4 regions of the Mesorhizobium loti R88b genome follow, and region 3 is predicted to be linked to each of the others. Evidence: riboswitches for the same ligand, from Rfam matches in the RefSeq annotation. Region 3 holds a riboswitch; each other region holds the start of a gene.
The links. Region 3 has a riboswitch for cobalamin ahead of EB235_RS18515 (DUF1636 family protein). Riboswitches for the same ligand answer to the same signal wherever they lie in the genome.

Region 1: it holds a riboswitch for cobalamin, as region 3 does, so the genes downstream of both, metE (5-methyltetrahydropteroyltriglutamate--homocysteine S-methyltransferase) here and EB235_RS18515 (DUF1636 family protein) in region 3, are expected to answer to the same signal.
Region 2: it holds a riboswitch for cobalamin, as region 3 does, so the genes downstream of both, EB235_RS02105 (aromatic ring-hydroxylating oxygenase subunit alpha) here and EB235_RS18515 (DUF1636 family protein) in region 3, are expected to answer to the same signal.
Region 4: it holds a riboswitch for cobalamin, as region 3 does, so the genes downstream of both, bluB (5,6-dimethylbenzimidazole synthase) here and EB235_RS18515 (DUF1636 family protein) in region 3, are expected to answer to the same signal.

Annotation. Positions count from the first base shown of each region.
Region 1 is NZ_CP033367.1:6,744,010-6,747,191, forward strand. Features, by position in the region: gene EB235_RS32595 (OmpW/AlkL family protein) at 1-58, shown strand, start outside; gene EB235_RS32600 (cytochrome P450 family protein) at 155-1,387, shown strand; partial or broken gene EB235_RS32605 (cytochrome P450) at 1,354-1,629, shown strand; cobalamin riboswitch at 1,921-2,120, shown strand; gene metE (5-methyltetrahydropteroyltriglutamate--homocysteine S-methyltransferase) at 2,237-3,182, shown strand, end outside.
Region 2 is NZ_CP033367.1:458,616-461,797, forward strand. Features, by position in the region: gene EB235_RS02085 (ABC transporter ATP-binding protein) at 1-233, shown strand, start outside; gene EB235_RS02090 (DUF680 domain-containing protein) at 304-540, opposite strand; gene EB235_RS02095 (DUF680 domain-containing protein) at 609-812, opposite strand; gene EB235_RS02100 (DUF680 domain-containing protein) at 885-1,082, opposite strand; cobalamin riboswitch at 1,588-1,789, shown strand; gene EB235_RS02105 (aromatic ring-hydroxylating oxygenase subunit alpha) at 1,904-3,151, shown strand; gene EB235_RS02110 (hybrid-cluster NAD(P)-dependent oxidoreductase) at 3,172-3,182, shown strand, end outside.
Region 3 is NZ_CP033367.1:3,796,436-3,799,617, forward strand. Features, by position in the region: gene cobW (cobalamin biosynthesis protein CobW) at 1-932, opposite strand, end outside; gene EB235_RS18515 (DUF1636 family protein) at 929-1,363, opposite strand; cobalamin riboswitch at 1,404-1,608, opposite strand; gene EB235_RS18520 (DUF6348 family protein) at 1,664-2,389, opposite strand; gene EB235_RS18525 (winged helix-turn-helix domain-containing protein) at 2,441-3,182, opposite strand, start outside.
Region 4 is NZ_CP033367.1:5,646,370-5,649,551, forward strand. Features, by position in the region: gene EB235_RS27700 (histone deacetylase family protein) at 1-533, opposite strand, end outside; cobalamin riboswitch at 712-892, shown strand; partial or broken gene bluB (5,6-dimethylbenzimidazole synthase) at 1,066-1,575, shown strand; gene EB235_RS27710 (hypothetical protein) at 1,740-2,723, opposite strand; gene EB235_RS27715 (TetR/AcrR family transcriptional regulator) at 2,826-3,182, opposite strand, start outside.

The sequences.
Region 1 (3,182 bases), 2.9 Mb from region 3:
GGGCAAGGCCAAGCTCGATCCCTGGTTGATAGGCGCAGGTCTCACCTACCGCTTCTGAGGACGAAGCACACTGGGGGGGGCACTTTTCGAAGTCCGCGCGCGGATCTTCCGTGCCGAGAAGTGGACCCGCGATGGTCTTGAAGGAGTTGTTGGCATGCGTGTAGAAAACGATCATTGCGACGTGATCGGTGTGCCGGCCGCTCCCACGCAACTTGATCGTCTTTCTTCTGCGATTCTGCGGCAGGGGGGGATGGCGCGAGTGTCGCTGCCAGGCGATGTGGTGACCTGGGCGGCAGCCCGTCACCAGACGCTCAGGCAGATGCTTTCCGACCAGCGTTTCAATAAGGACTGGCGACAGTGGCGGGCGCTGCAGGACGGCGAGATTCCCGAGGATCATCCGCTGATCGGGATATGCAAAGTGGACAACATGACCACGGCGCACGGCGCCGATCACCGGCGCTTGCGCGGCCTGCTGTCCAGCAGCTTCGCGCCCAGTCGTATCGCCTTGCTGGCGCCACGGATCGAACAATGCGTCGATCGACTCCTGGCCGAGATGGCGCAGCGCGGCGGCAGTGCCGATCTGATGTGCGAGTTCGCCGCTCCGCTGCCCACCAACGTGATCGCCGAACTGTTCGGTTTGCCGGACGAACAGCGCGAAGAGATCGTCGCGCTCACCTACAGCCTGGCCAACACCTCCGCCACAGCCGAAGAGGTGCGACAGACGCGGCAGCGCATCCCGGAGTTCTTCCGTCGCCTGATCGCGCTCAAGCGGGGCCAGCTCGGCGATGATCTGGCTTCGGCCCTGATCGTCGCGCGTGACAAAGGCGAGCTCGTTTCCGACACCGAGCTCATCGACATGCTGTTCATGGTGCTCTCTGCGGGCTTCGTGACCACCGCCGGCGTCATCGGCAATGGCGTGCTGGCATTGCTGACGCATCCGCAGCAACTGCACCTGGTGCGCAGCGGCCAAGTTCCGTGGTCACAGGCGATCGAGGAGATCCTGCGCTGGGGCAGCTCAGCGGCCAATCTGCCGTTCCGCTATGCCACCCAGGACGTGGAGATCGACGGATGCATGGTCCGCCGCGGCGATGCCGTCCTGATGGCGTTCGATGCGGCGAACGGGGACGAAAAGGCCTTCGGTCCTGGCGCCGACAGATTCGATGTCACCCGGCGGCACAACCCGCATTTGTCGTTCGGCGAGGGGCCGCATTCCTGCCTGGGCGCTGCGCTGGCGCGCCTGGAATTGCGCTGCGCCTTCCCCGCGCTGTTCGGGCGGCTGGAGGATCTGGCGCTGACCATCGCTGCGGAGGACGTCGTCTACATGCCGTCTTACGTCATTCGCTGCCCGCAGCGCCTGCCGGTCAGCTTCCGCCCTTCCGTCGCTTAGAGAGTGCCGCATTCACCCCGGATTCGGTGATTCTCGGTTCGCCGGGGTGGCTGGTCTCGCACGAGGGGGGCGAGCATGCCCGGTTACGCACGATCGTGGCGCCGGCCTTCAGCAATCGCAGGGTGAAGCTGCTCGCGCAGCAGGTCGAGGCGATCCCCGCGCAGTTGTTCGAGACGCTGGCGGCCCAGCCCCAGTCCGCCGACCTGAGGCGCCACCTCTCCTTTCCGCTTCCGGACATGTTATCAGCGTGCTGATGGGCGAGTGCGCAAGCACGCTGAGCAAAGCCGAGCGGGGAACAAATACCGGGATTCCCGGCGGACCGTGACGGCCTCGCCCCACTTTACGCTCTTGAGCCCGGCGACCTCGATCTGATCCGGCGTCGCCGATGGGGACAAGGATCTCTCCGAGCCTGCACTGATAAGAGGCGGCATCGTAAGCGGCTTTGGGCGAAAGAGACCGATCAGCGCAAGGGCACTATTCGCATCATCACATAAACATCTCGTTATATGTATTGACAAGGAGCGAAGCTGCTGTGATTGTGCGCATGTCGTGGTTCTCCGCGCGGCACTGCCGTAGCGGAGCTAAGAGGGAAGCCGGTGCGATGCCGGCGCTGCCCCCGCAACTGTTAGCGGCGAGCCAAGCCCATTGGTGTCACTGAGGCGAACGGCCTCGGGAAGACGGGCAGAGGCTTTGACCCGCGAGCCAGGAGACCTGCCACGACGAACAACGTCCACGGGCGGGGTGTCTCGGTGGCCGCAGTAGCCCGGCTTCGTGCCGCCTGCTCGCGCGTTCCTTGTCCCCACGCCCCAACCATCGGGGTATGGCATGACTGTCTCTCAACAAATTCCTGTGGCAACGCTCGGCGTGCCGCGTATCGGTCGACGGCGGGAACTGAAATTCGCGCTTGAAAGCTACTGGTCCGGAAAATCTCCCGCTGCCGACCTGCTCGCGACGGCGAAGGCGCTACGCGCCGCCAGCTGGAGGGAGCAGCACGATCGCGGCGTGTCGAAAATCCCGTCCAACGATTTCTCGCTTTATGACCATGTGCTCGACACCGTCGCCATGGTCGGCGCCGTGCCGGCACGATACGTCTGGACTGACGGCGAGGTCCCACTCGATACCTATTTCGCCATGGCGCGCGGCAACCAAGATCAGGCCGCTGATTGCGGACATGCCGGTGACGAGCATGCGGCCAACGGGCATGGCCTTGCCGCGATGGAAATGACCAAATGGTTCGACACCAACTATCACTACATTGTGCCGGAACTTACCGACGATCAGAGCTTTGCCCTCTCGTCGGCGAAACCGGTCGATCATTTCCTCGAGGCCAAGGCGCTCGGCATCCACACGCGCCCGGTCCTGCTTGGACCGGTTACCTTTCTCAAGTTGGCGAAGTCACCTGAGGAAGGTTTCAACCCTATCGCGCTCCTGCCACGGCTGCTGCCCGTCTACGAGGAGCTCCTGCGGAGGCTGAAGCTCGCGGGAGCCGATTGGGTGCAGATCGATGAGCCGGCGCTCGTGGTCGATCTGGTTCCCAACGAACGGGATGCGCTCCAATTCGCCTACTGCCGGCTGTCAAAAGCAGCACCGGAGTTGAAGATCATGGTCGCTACCTATTTCGGATCGCTGGGAGACAATCTCGAGACCGCGATTTCTCTGCCCGTGGCGGGACTGCACGTCGATCTCGTGCGCGCTCCAGAGCAGTTGGAGACCGTCGGCCGGCTCGCGCAGAAGGACCTTGTGCTCTCGCTCGGGCTGATCGACGGCCGCAACGTCTGGCGCGCGAACCTGCCTG
Region 2 (3,182 bases), 3.3 Mb from region 3:
CGGAATATCTGTTCGAGGGAACGGTCGATTATGTCGAGCAGCTCGGCGAGGTTCAGCTGGTCTACGTCGACATCGGTCGCGCCGACCTGCCGCTGGTGACCAAGCTGCCGGGCAATGTCGAGGTCAAGCGCGGCTCGACATTGCGGCTGAGCGCCAATGCAGAGGATCTGCATATCTTCGACACCGACGGGCGGTCTTTCGCGCTGCATGAAGCGGAAGCAAAAGCGGCTTGAGACAGAAACCTGTCTGACAACAAAAAACGGCGGGCAAGGCCCGCCGTTCTTTTTGAATCTGCTTAGGCAGTTAGTGGCCGAAGAGGTTCCGGTCGCTGCCCTGAGGCGCCGACTTCTGTACGTCGCCCGACGAGTTGAGCAGCTTGTAGACGGGCGAGCCGTTTTCGCGGATCGAACCCGTACGCGAGTTGTCGACCGAAGTCGCAGCGGGCGGGTTCGCGCTATTGGCGTTGTAGTTGTCGCTGCCGGCAAAAGCGCTGCCCGAGAGAGCCAGAACGGCGGCGGCAGCAATGATGATCTTGTTCATTTCAAATCTCCTGAATTTTGCATTTCACCGGAGCGGCGGGGCAAACCCGCCGCCCAGGGAATCGGTTGTTAGTGGCCGAAGAGGTTGCGGTCGGCACCCTGGACAGGCGCCTGGGCAGCCGGCTGCGACTTGTCGATCGAGGCCGTGTACGAGCCGTCGGTCGCGGTGACAGCAGCCTGGTTGGCGCCATTGGACCCATAGTTGTCGCTGCCAGCGAAAGCGCTGCCGGAGATGGCCAGAACGGCGGCGGCAGCAAGGATGATCTTCTTCATTTCAAGTCTCCTGAATTCTTCCAGTTTCGCCAGGGCGGCGAGCCAAGCCCACCGCCTGCTGGTGATCGACAGTTAGTTGTTGCCGAAGAGGTTGTGGTCGGCACCCGTGACAGGCGTCTGAGCAGCCGGTTCCGACTTCTTGATCGAAGCGGTGTGCGAGCTGTCGACAGCGGCGGCTGCAGGGGCATTCGAACCGTAGTGGTCGCTACCAGCGAAGGCGCTGCCGGAAATGGCCAGAAGGGCGGCGGCAGTGAGAATGATCTTTTTCATTTTAAGTACTCCAGTATTTTTGCTGTCCGTCTAGCGGCGTGTCTTGGGAATGAAATCGCGTCGTTCGGACAGCCCCGATGTGGGTAAGCCGTCTGCCGGATTCCAATCACGAAGTTGTTCCGCCTGGGCCATGATTTTACATCTTGTAATTTTAATAAGCATGCCGACCATCTTGTTTTATGCATATGATACAGCTACTTAGATAAATTTCACGACCCACTCACCGAGTGTATCCGGGCGTCAGCGTTCACACCGTCCTGCACGCATTGTCAACAGAAACGAACCGTTCGGTTCGATTTTAGAAGTTGCTAATAGTCACTTTTCGATACCGTTGGCCTGTTTTCCCCGCGCCAGGAGCCGGACAAGAGACGATTCGAAACAGCACAGATTGCTGAACAAAACAGAATCTCAGCCGTTCAATCGCTGGCCGGAGCGTTTCGTCCGGCGTGTCGCGCCGCATGGATACGATGTCGCTTTCATGCCGATGTCGCGATCGCTGCCGTGATTAGATGACTGCATCTCAGGTGCCGCTTCGTGACCACGGAACGGAGAATTGGGAAGCCGGTCAGAATCCGGCGCTGCCCCCGCAACGGTGGTGGAGTTCAAGTCGCAACGGGAGACCACTGGGCGAAAGCCTGGGAAGGTGTCGCGATGGTCCGAAAGGACAACTCCAGAGCCCGGAAACCAGCCCGAGATTGTTGAACTCGACTGATCGCGGTGGGCGGTCAAGAGGCGGATGGTGCATGCCCGGCTTCCGCCGGCCTGCGTCCGGTCCTTCCTCCGTCACCACCAGTTCAGTCCTTGAAGTATGAGGACAGGACATGGATGCTCGCAACGACATGCTGAGGCTCTTGAACAGCCGCAGGGACGGGTTCTCGCTCGAACAACCCTTCTACACCGACCCGGACTACTTCAAGCTGGACATGGAGCTGATCTGGTATCGCGACTGGCTGTTCATCGGCCATGATTGCGAACTGCCGAAGCCCGGCAGCTTCATCACCGTGCAGATCGGCGACTATCCGGTCGTGCTGGTGCGCGACCAGCAGGGCAAGATCAACGCTTTCCACAATTCCTGCCGCCATCGCGGCAGCCGTGTCTGCAACACCGACAAGGGCACCGCCGCCAAACTGGTCTGCCCCTATCACCAGTGGACCTATGAGTTGGACGGCCGCCTGCTGTTCGCCCGCCAGATGGCCGACGGTTTCGACAAGAGCCAGTTCAGCCTGAAGCCGGTCGCCTGCGAAAGTGTCGCCGGCTACATCTTCATCTGTTTGGCAAAGGAGCCGGCCGACTTCGCGCCGATGCGGGCGATGATCGAACCCTATCTCAAGCCACACCGGCTGGGCGAGGCGAAGGTCGCCTTCGAGAGCACCATTGTCGAGAAGGGCAACTGGAAACTCGTCTGGGAAAACAACCGCGAATGCTACCATTGCGCCGGTAACCACCCGGAACTCTGCAAGACCTTCCCGGAAGCACCGACCGTGACCGGCGTGCAAGGCGCCGACAGCGATCCCGAAATGCTGGCGCACTGGGCGAAATGCGAGGCCGCCGGCCTGCCGAGCAAGTTCCGCATCGATCCAGCCGGACAATACCGCGCCACGCGCGCACGGCTGCTGCGCGATGCGGTCAGTTACACGATGACCGGCAAGCGCGCGGTGAAGAAGAACCTGTCCGACAGCGTCTCGGCCGACCGCATCGGCACCTTGATGCACTATCACTACCCGACGACGTGGAACCACATCCTCATCGACCATGCCGTTACTTTCCGCGTGCTGCCGATCAGCGCCACGGAAACCGCGGTGACGACCAAATGGCTGGTGCACAAGGATGCGGTCGAGGGCGTCGACTACGATCTTGCCGAGCTCACCCATGTCTGGACCGAGACCAACGACCAGGACCGCCGCATCGTCGAGGAAAACGCCCTTGGCATCCTGTCGCCGGCCTATGAACCCGGCCCCTATTCGGAGCTGCATGAGGGCGGCGTGATCCAGTTCGTCGACTGGTACGCGCGCTTCATCGGTCCGCGCCTGGCCGAAGGCGGCCGGCCGGCGCTGCGCAGCGTGGCTTGAGAGGTTGAGGAATGAACGCCATGACTGACCT
Region 3 (3,182 bases):
GGGCCGACGGCCTGCAGCAAAAGCCGCATCGGCTTGCCGCCGACTTCGACGAAACCCTTCACGCGCAGCACGTTTTCCTGTTCGGCGGCGGTGGCGACGCGCTTTGCCAGTTCGTCGGGATTGGCGATCGAGGGAATGTCGACGATGAAGGTGTCGAAGTCGTCATGCTCGTGGTCGAAGGCGCCGTCATGATGGGACTTGCGGTTCTCGATGTCGTCCTCGACGGCGAGCCCGAGGCCGAGCAGCACGGAGGGATCGACCTTGCCATGCGATGTCGGCACGATTTTTACCGCGCGGGCGGAATGTTCATTGATGATGGCATTGGCGCGGGCCGAACCGGCGGCGTCCATCAGGTCGCTCTTCGACAGGATGATCAGGTCGGCGCAGGCGATCTGATCCTCGAACACTTCCTCGACCGGGTCGTCATGGTCGAGGCTGTCGTCCTGAGCACGCTGCGCCTGCAGGGCGTCCATGTCGTTGGCGACGCGGCCTTCGGCCAGCGCGGGGCCGTCGACCACGGCGATGACGCCGTCGACGGTTACGCGGCTCTTTACCGACGGCCACTGGAAGGCCTGGACAAGCGGCTTGGGCAGGGCCAGGCCGGACGTCTCGATCAGGATATGGTCGACTTTCGGCGTCAGCGACAGGATCTTGTCCAGCGCCGGCACGAAATCGTCGGCGACGGTGCAGCAGATGCAGCCATTGGCCAGTTCGACTATGTTTTCCTCCGGGCAGGTGTCGATGCCGCAGCCCTTCAGGATCTCGCCGTCGATGCCGATGTCGCCGAACTCGTTGACGATGATCGCGATACGCTTGCCGCCGGCGTTTTCCAGGAGATGGCGGACCAGCGTGGTCTTGCCGGCGCCGAGGAAGCCGGTGACAACGGTGCAGGGTACTCGGGAGAGATTGCCGGCCGGATTTGGAGCGCTCATGGTTGGTCCTTCAGCATGTCGAGAGGTGGAATACGCGCCACGAGGCCGCGCTTGAGGGAATCAGGCCGGCCGCGCCATGGGATGAGGCCGTCGGTCGAGGTGGCGAAGAGTTTTGCGCCGGTGATAAGGTCGGGGCCGCTGGTCAAGGTCAGGTCGCCGAAGACATAGCTCCAGCAGCCATCGCGCAGGATCGCGGCGCTGAGCCGGCGCTTGCAATTGCCGAGACATTCGACCGTGCGGACGCGGATATTGTCGGCCGCTGCGGCGCGGCGCGTATCTTCGGCCAAAAGTTCGCCGGCGCGGGGATGCGCGTCGGAGCCGGCCTCATTGCGGCAGGAGGCGCAGACGATGACGGTGACGCCGGCCAAGGCTTCACTGTCGCCGGACGCATTGTCCGCTGTGCCAGCCGAAAAACTGCTGTTCTGGTCCAAAAAGCCGGGCTCCTTGCCCGGAAACCCGCCGGGCGATCGGATTCTTCTGTCGCAGACGGCAGGTCTCCTGGCTCGCGGGTCATCGCCTTGGATAGCCGCCTTCCCGGGAACTCCCAGTGGCTTTCGGCCTTGGCTCTTCGCTTACAGTTGCGGGGACAGCCGCGGATTTGAGATCGAAATCCCGCACCGCATTCCCTCTTAGCCCTTGCCGTTGCGGGCAAGGGACCGTCTGGACCGGATTTAGGCTTTTGCAGGTGGCGGTGTCAACGCGCGGTAGGCGAGATCGCCAACCAGCTGTATTCAGCGCCGCAGGATTTTCTTGCCCAGCTGCGCCCAACGGCTCAGCGCAACCGGTCTCTCTTCTGGTAACGCAAGAATGACTTGGCGCACTGCCTGGTAGCCATCGCCGTGATGCCAATCCTGGCCAACGAGAAGCTCCTGGCCTTCCGGCCATGTTTCGTTGTCCAGGACAACTTCGTGACCGACCATTGCTCCGTCATGGCTCGCCAGGAATATCCGCACAAAATGACTGCCGGGGCGAACATTGGCCGCGAACAGTCTTTCCAAACGGGCATAGAACGCCGGATATGCTTGGTTGAGCGTGGATTCTGCCGCAGCCTGGGTGATCACAGGTCCGCCAAAGACCTTCCAACCGGCATCATTCCGACGCCAGAACTCGATTTCGGCTTGCATGTTCTCGCAGACATGATGCGCGAGGCCCTCGATCAGCACATGAAATACGCCGATCAGGAACTTTCCGAATGCCTGGAATGTCGCTTCTTCGCGCGTGCTGCCCATGCCGACAAACGATTCGATGGCTGGCTGAGTCTCCAGCAGGGGCGAGAAGATGTAGATCTCGACGACCAATCTGTGGGTAGAGTCTTGTTGCCCCCTGTTGAAAATCTCGGCTTCGAAGCGCAGGTCCTCCAGTTCAAGCCGGACGTCGTACTGTCCACGTACGGCTTTGATCCCATGCGCGATAAGCGCTTCGTGGATCAGGTCGAGAACTTGTTGCGATGCCATCATTGAACCTGGGCTGACAAAAACGCCTCAAACGTCTGCGGCCGGCGGCTGATGTCAAGAGCGGCTCTGGCTGTTGAACGCATCCAGCAGCGCCGGGCCTAGATCGCCGGCAGGCGTCACTTCCATGCGTTCAAGGCCAAGCCAGCCCTGCATCTGCTCCAATTCCTCGAAGAGCTGAGCAGCGGTCTCAGGCGGTGCGCCGAGTTCGGGGTAGGCGGCATGGACGCGCAGAATGCTCCCCGGTCGGTCGGCCCTGAGGTCGACTCGTGCCACGATCTTGTCGCCGAGCAGGAAGGGCAGGACGTAATAGCCGTATTGGCGCTTTTCGGCGGGCGTGTAGATTTCGATGCGATAGTGGAACTTGAAGAGCCGTTCCGACCGCGACCGTTCGAAGACGACCGGGTCGAAGGGCGCCAGCAAGGCACGAGCCTCGATTTTCCGGGGCAGGCGGGCGTCCTTGTGAAGATAAGCCGGCTTGTCCCAGCCTTCGACGCGCACCGGGATCAACTCGCCGGTCTCGACCAATTCCTCCAACCGCCCCTTCATGTCGGCCGGCGAAAGTCGAAAATAGTCGCGCAAATCGCCTGATGTCGCGATGCCGTGGGCGCGGGCCGAGATGCGCAGCAATTCGCGGTGCGCGTCCTCTGCAGCCGGCACCGGCAGGTCGAGGATCGCCTGAGGCAGAACGCGTTCCGGCAGGTCGTAGAAGCGCTCGAAGCCGCGGCGATGCGCGGTGGTGATGCGACCGGCCCAGAACAGCCATTCGAAGGCGTGCTTGGCGTGGCTCCAGCCCCAC
Region 4 (3,182 bases), 1.8 Mb from region 3:
GACGGATCATCCCAGAAGATATCCTGCGTGCCGTTGCCGTGATGCACATCCCAGTCGACGACGGCAACACGCTCGACGCCATGCTTCTTCTGCGCATAGCGGGCAGCGATCGCCGCCGTGTTGAAGAAGCAGAAGCCCATCGCCGTGTTTTTTTCGGCGTGGTGGCCAGGCGGGCGGGCGGCGACGAAGACATTGTCGGCGCGGCCCGAAAAGACATCGTCGACGGCCGCATTGGCGGCGCCGATCGCGGTGATCACCGCTTGCCAGCTCTTCGGGCTGGCCGTGGTGTCGGCGTCGATGCGGGCGATGCCCTCGTCAGGAATGGCGGCGCGCACGCGGGCGACGAAATCGGCTGGATGCGCATAGAGGATGGTGGCCTCATCGCCCTCCGGCGCCTTGACGCGGTCGAGTGCGGCAAAGGCCTCGTCGTCGAGGACGCGCTCGATGGCGCGCAAGCGGTCCGGCCGCTCGGGATGGCCGGGCGGCGTGAGGTGTTCGAGGAAGATCGGGTGCGTGTAGAGACGGGTTGTCATGCTCCCTATCTAGTGCCCCGGCGCCGCGATGGCCATGCGTTGCGGCTTGATGGCTGGGGAAAATCACGCCCGCGTCCATTGGCGTCGCCGCGGGGGTTGGCGCCGCGGGCGCTTCGGCGTAAGGTCGCCGCCACTGCCTGGTGCCCGCCGGTCTATTTATTTAGCCGCATTCTGCGACGCCAAGTGATTCCACTTGGCTGCAAATGCTCTGGCGGGAGAATCGGGAACACGGTTGAACTCCGTGGCGTGCCCAACGCTGTGAGGGGGACCGCGCCGGTAAATGCCACTGTCGATGACGGGAAGGCACCGGACGCGGGTTGATCCCGAGCCAGAAGACCGGCCTGGCAGGCATCGTCATCCGCATGGTCAGGCGGGTGGCATCAGAGCAACGTGCGTCCACTTGGACGCACAAAGTGCGCTCTGACGATGTCAAACTATTGCAATCGCAAGGGGACACGCGATGCCGGAACACATGACCGCTCCTATGGGCGACGGATTCGACCAGACAGCGCGTGACGCGGTCTACCGCGCCATGTTCACACGGCGCGACGTGCGCAGCCATTTCCTGCCAACCGCGATCGACGATGAGGTGCTGGCGCGGCTGCTGCTTGCGGCCCATCACGCGCCATCGGTCGGCTTCATGCAGCCATGGAACTTCATCGTCATTCGCGATGCCGCACGGCGAGAGAAGGTGCGTGACTTGTTCCTGGCCGCGCGCGAACAGGAACTGTCTGAAATCGAGGCAGAGCGGCAGGCGCTCTACCGCAAGCTCAAGCTGGAAGGCATCTGCGAAAGCGCGCTCAACATCTGCATCACTTGTGATCGCGAACGCTCGAAGGGTTCGCCGCTCGGACGCTCGCACAATCCGGAGATGGATCTCTACAGCACGGTCTGCGCGGTGCAGAATTTCTGGCTGGCCGCGCGGGCCGAAGGCGTCGGTGTCGGCTGGGTCAGCATCATCGAGCCGCAGGCATTGAAAAGCCTGCTGTCGATTCCCGAGCACGTGACGCCGATTGCCTATCTCTGCGTCGGCCGTGTCTCCGAGTTCGCGCCGAGACCGGACCTTGAAACGCATGGCTGGGGCCGGCGCTTGCCGCTGCCCGAACTGATCATGAGCGAGATTTTTTGCGGGCAAGGTGAGACACCACTCAAGTCAGCGGTGGCACATCTCAACACCGTTGCTGTTGCGCCGGCGCCTTGCGCTGATCAGCGCGTCGCGCCCGCAGTGCCCCAGCGCGAGCCGCCGAAGGAGGCGAGCGCCTTGTCCTTGAGTTCCCTGAACTTCGACGACGCCTCGGCCAGCCGGGCGTCCCAGGCCGGATCTGGCACCTGGCCCTCGATGGTCTTGAAATAGACCTGCATCAGGCAGGCGATGGCGAAGGGTTCAATGAAGGCAGCCTTGAAGGCCCAGGCAAAGACGATGGCGAGGACGAAGGCCCAGCCGGCAAGCTGCCCGGGCATCATGAAAAGAATGGCTGCGGCCGGGGCCAGCATCAGCAGGAAGATGACGAACGACACGCCCCACATGATGACCGCCAGCCAGACGGCGTTCTTGACCATGACCTTGCCGTTCTGGGCATAGAGCACGACGCCTTGGCGCGCCGTCTCAAACGGCGAGGATGAGTTGATGCGGATGTTGTAGCCGAGGATGATCTCGTCAACATAGGTCAGCGACAGGCGGATCACGGTGTTGATGAAAGAGACCAGGCCGCTCAGGCCCGGAATCGGCAGGAAAGCGGCGATGCCGCCGAGCAGGCCGGTGATGGCACGGATGGCGCCCTTAACCAGCTGGTCGACGACAAAAAGGATGTTGGCCTCGGCGAAACGCTCTGTGACAACTTGCTTGGCATAGGCGATCTGGTTCTGGCCGTCGGGAACATCCCGGCCATCAATCAGATGCACCATGACGGCGATATGGCCAGCCTTGACGACGTAGAGGATGTATTCGCGGATCCAGTAGACGGCGATCGAGACGATGCCGAAACCGACCACGCCGCCCCACAGGGCAAAGGACAATGGGCCATCTGGATCTGTGGAGATATGGCCGACGCCATAGCCGACCGAGGCGCCGGTGCCGGTCGCCATGATGTAGGCCAGCGTGATGCCGAAATAGACGATCATGCGAAAGACAATGAACGGCCAGGTCCGCATCATGATGGACACCGACCGGCCGATCTCGAAATCCCACATACGCCGAATCTCCCCTCAGAGATGGAGGCAGAGGATGAACCCAGACCGGCGATTGTCAACATCGGCAAATGCCGGGGATCGACCTCGAATCTGTGTTTGCTGTCAGTCGGTGCGGCCACTGTTTTTTTTCAACAGCCCTTCAAGCAGCTGCTTGAACGCCGCCACCACCATCTTCGACGTCGCTTCGGGGTCGTTCGAATTGGCGATCCGTTGCGATGCCTGGCTGCTCGCGCCGTTGATCAGCCGTGCGGCGGTCTCGGGATCGAGGCCGGGGACAACCACCCCTTCCCCCTGCAGCACGGCCAGATGATCGGCCATTGAACCGACACAGGCATTGGCATTCGACCATTGTGCCGGATCGCCCAGTACGGCCGGGCCGTCGCGGAACATGATGCGCTGGATTTCCGGCTCCAACGCCATCTCGATATAGGTCGTGCATTCGTCGACGAAACGCTGCCA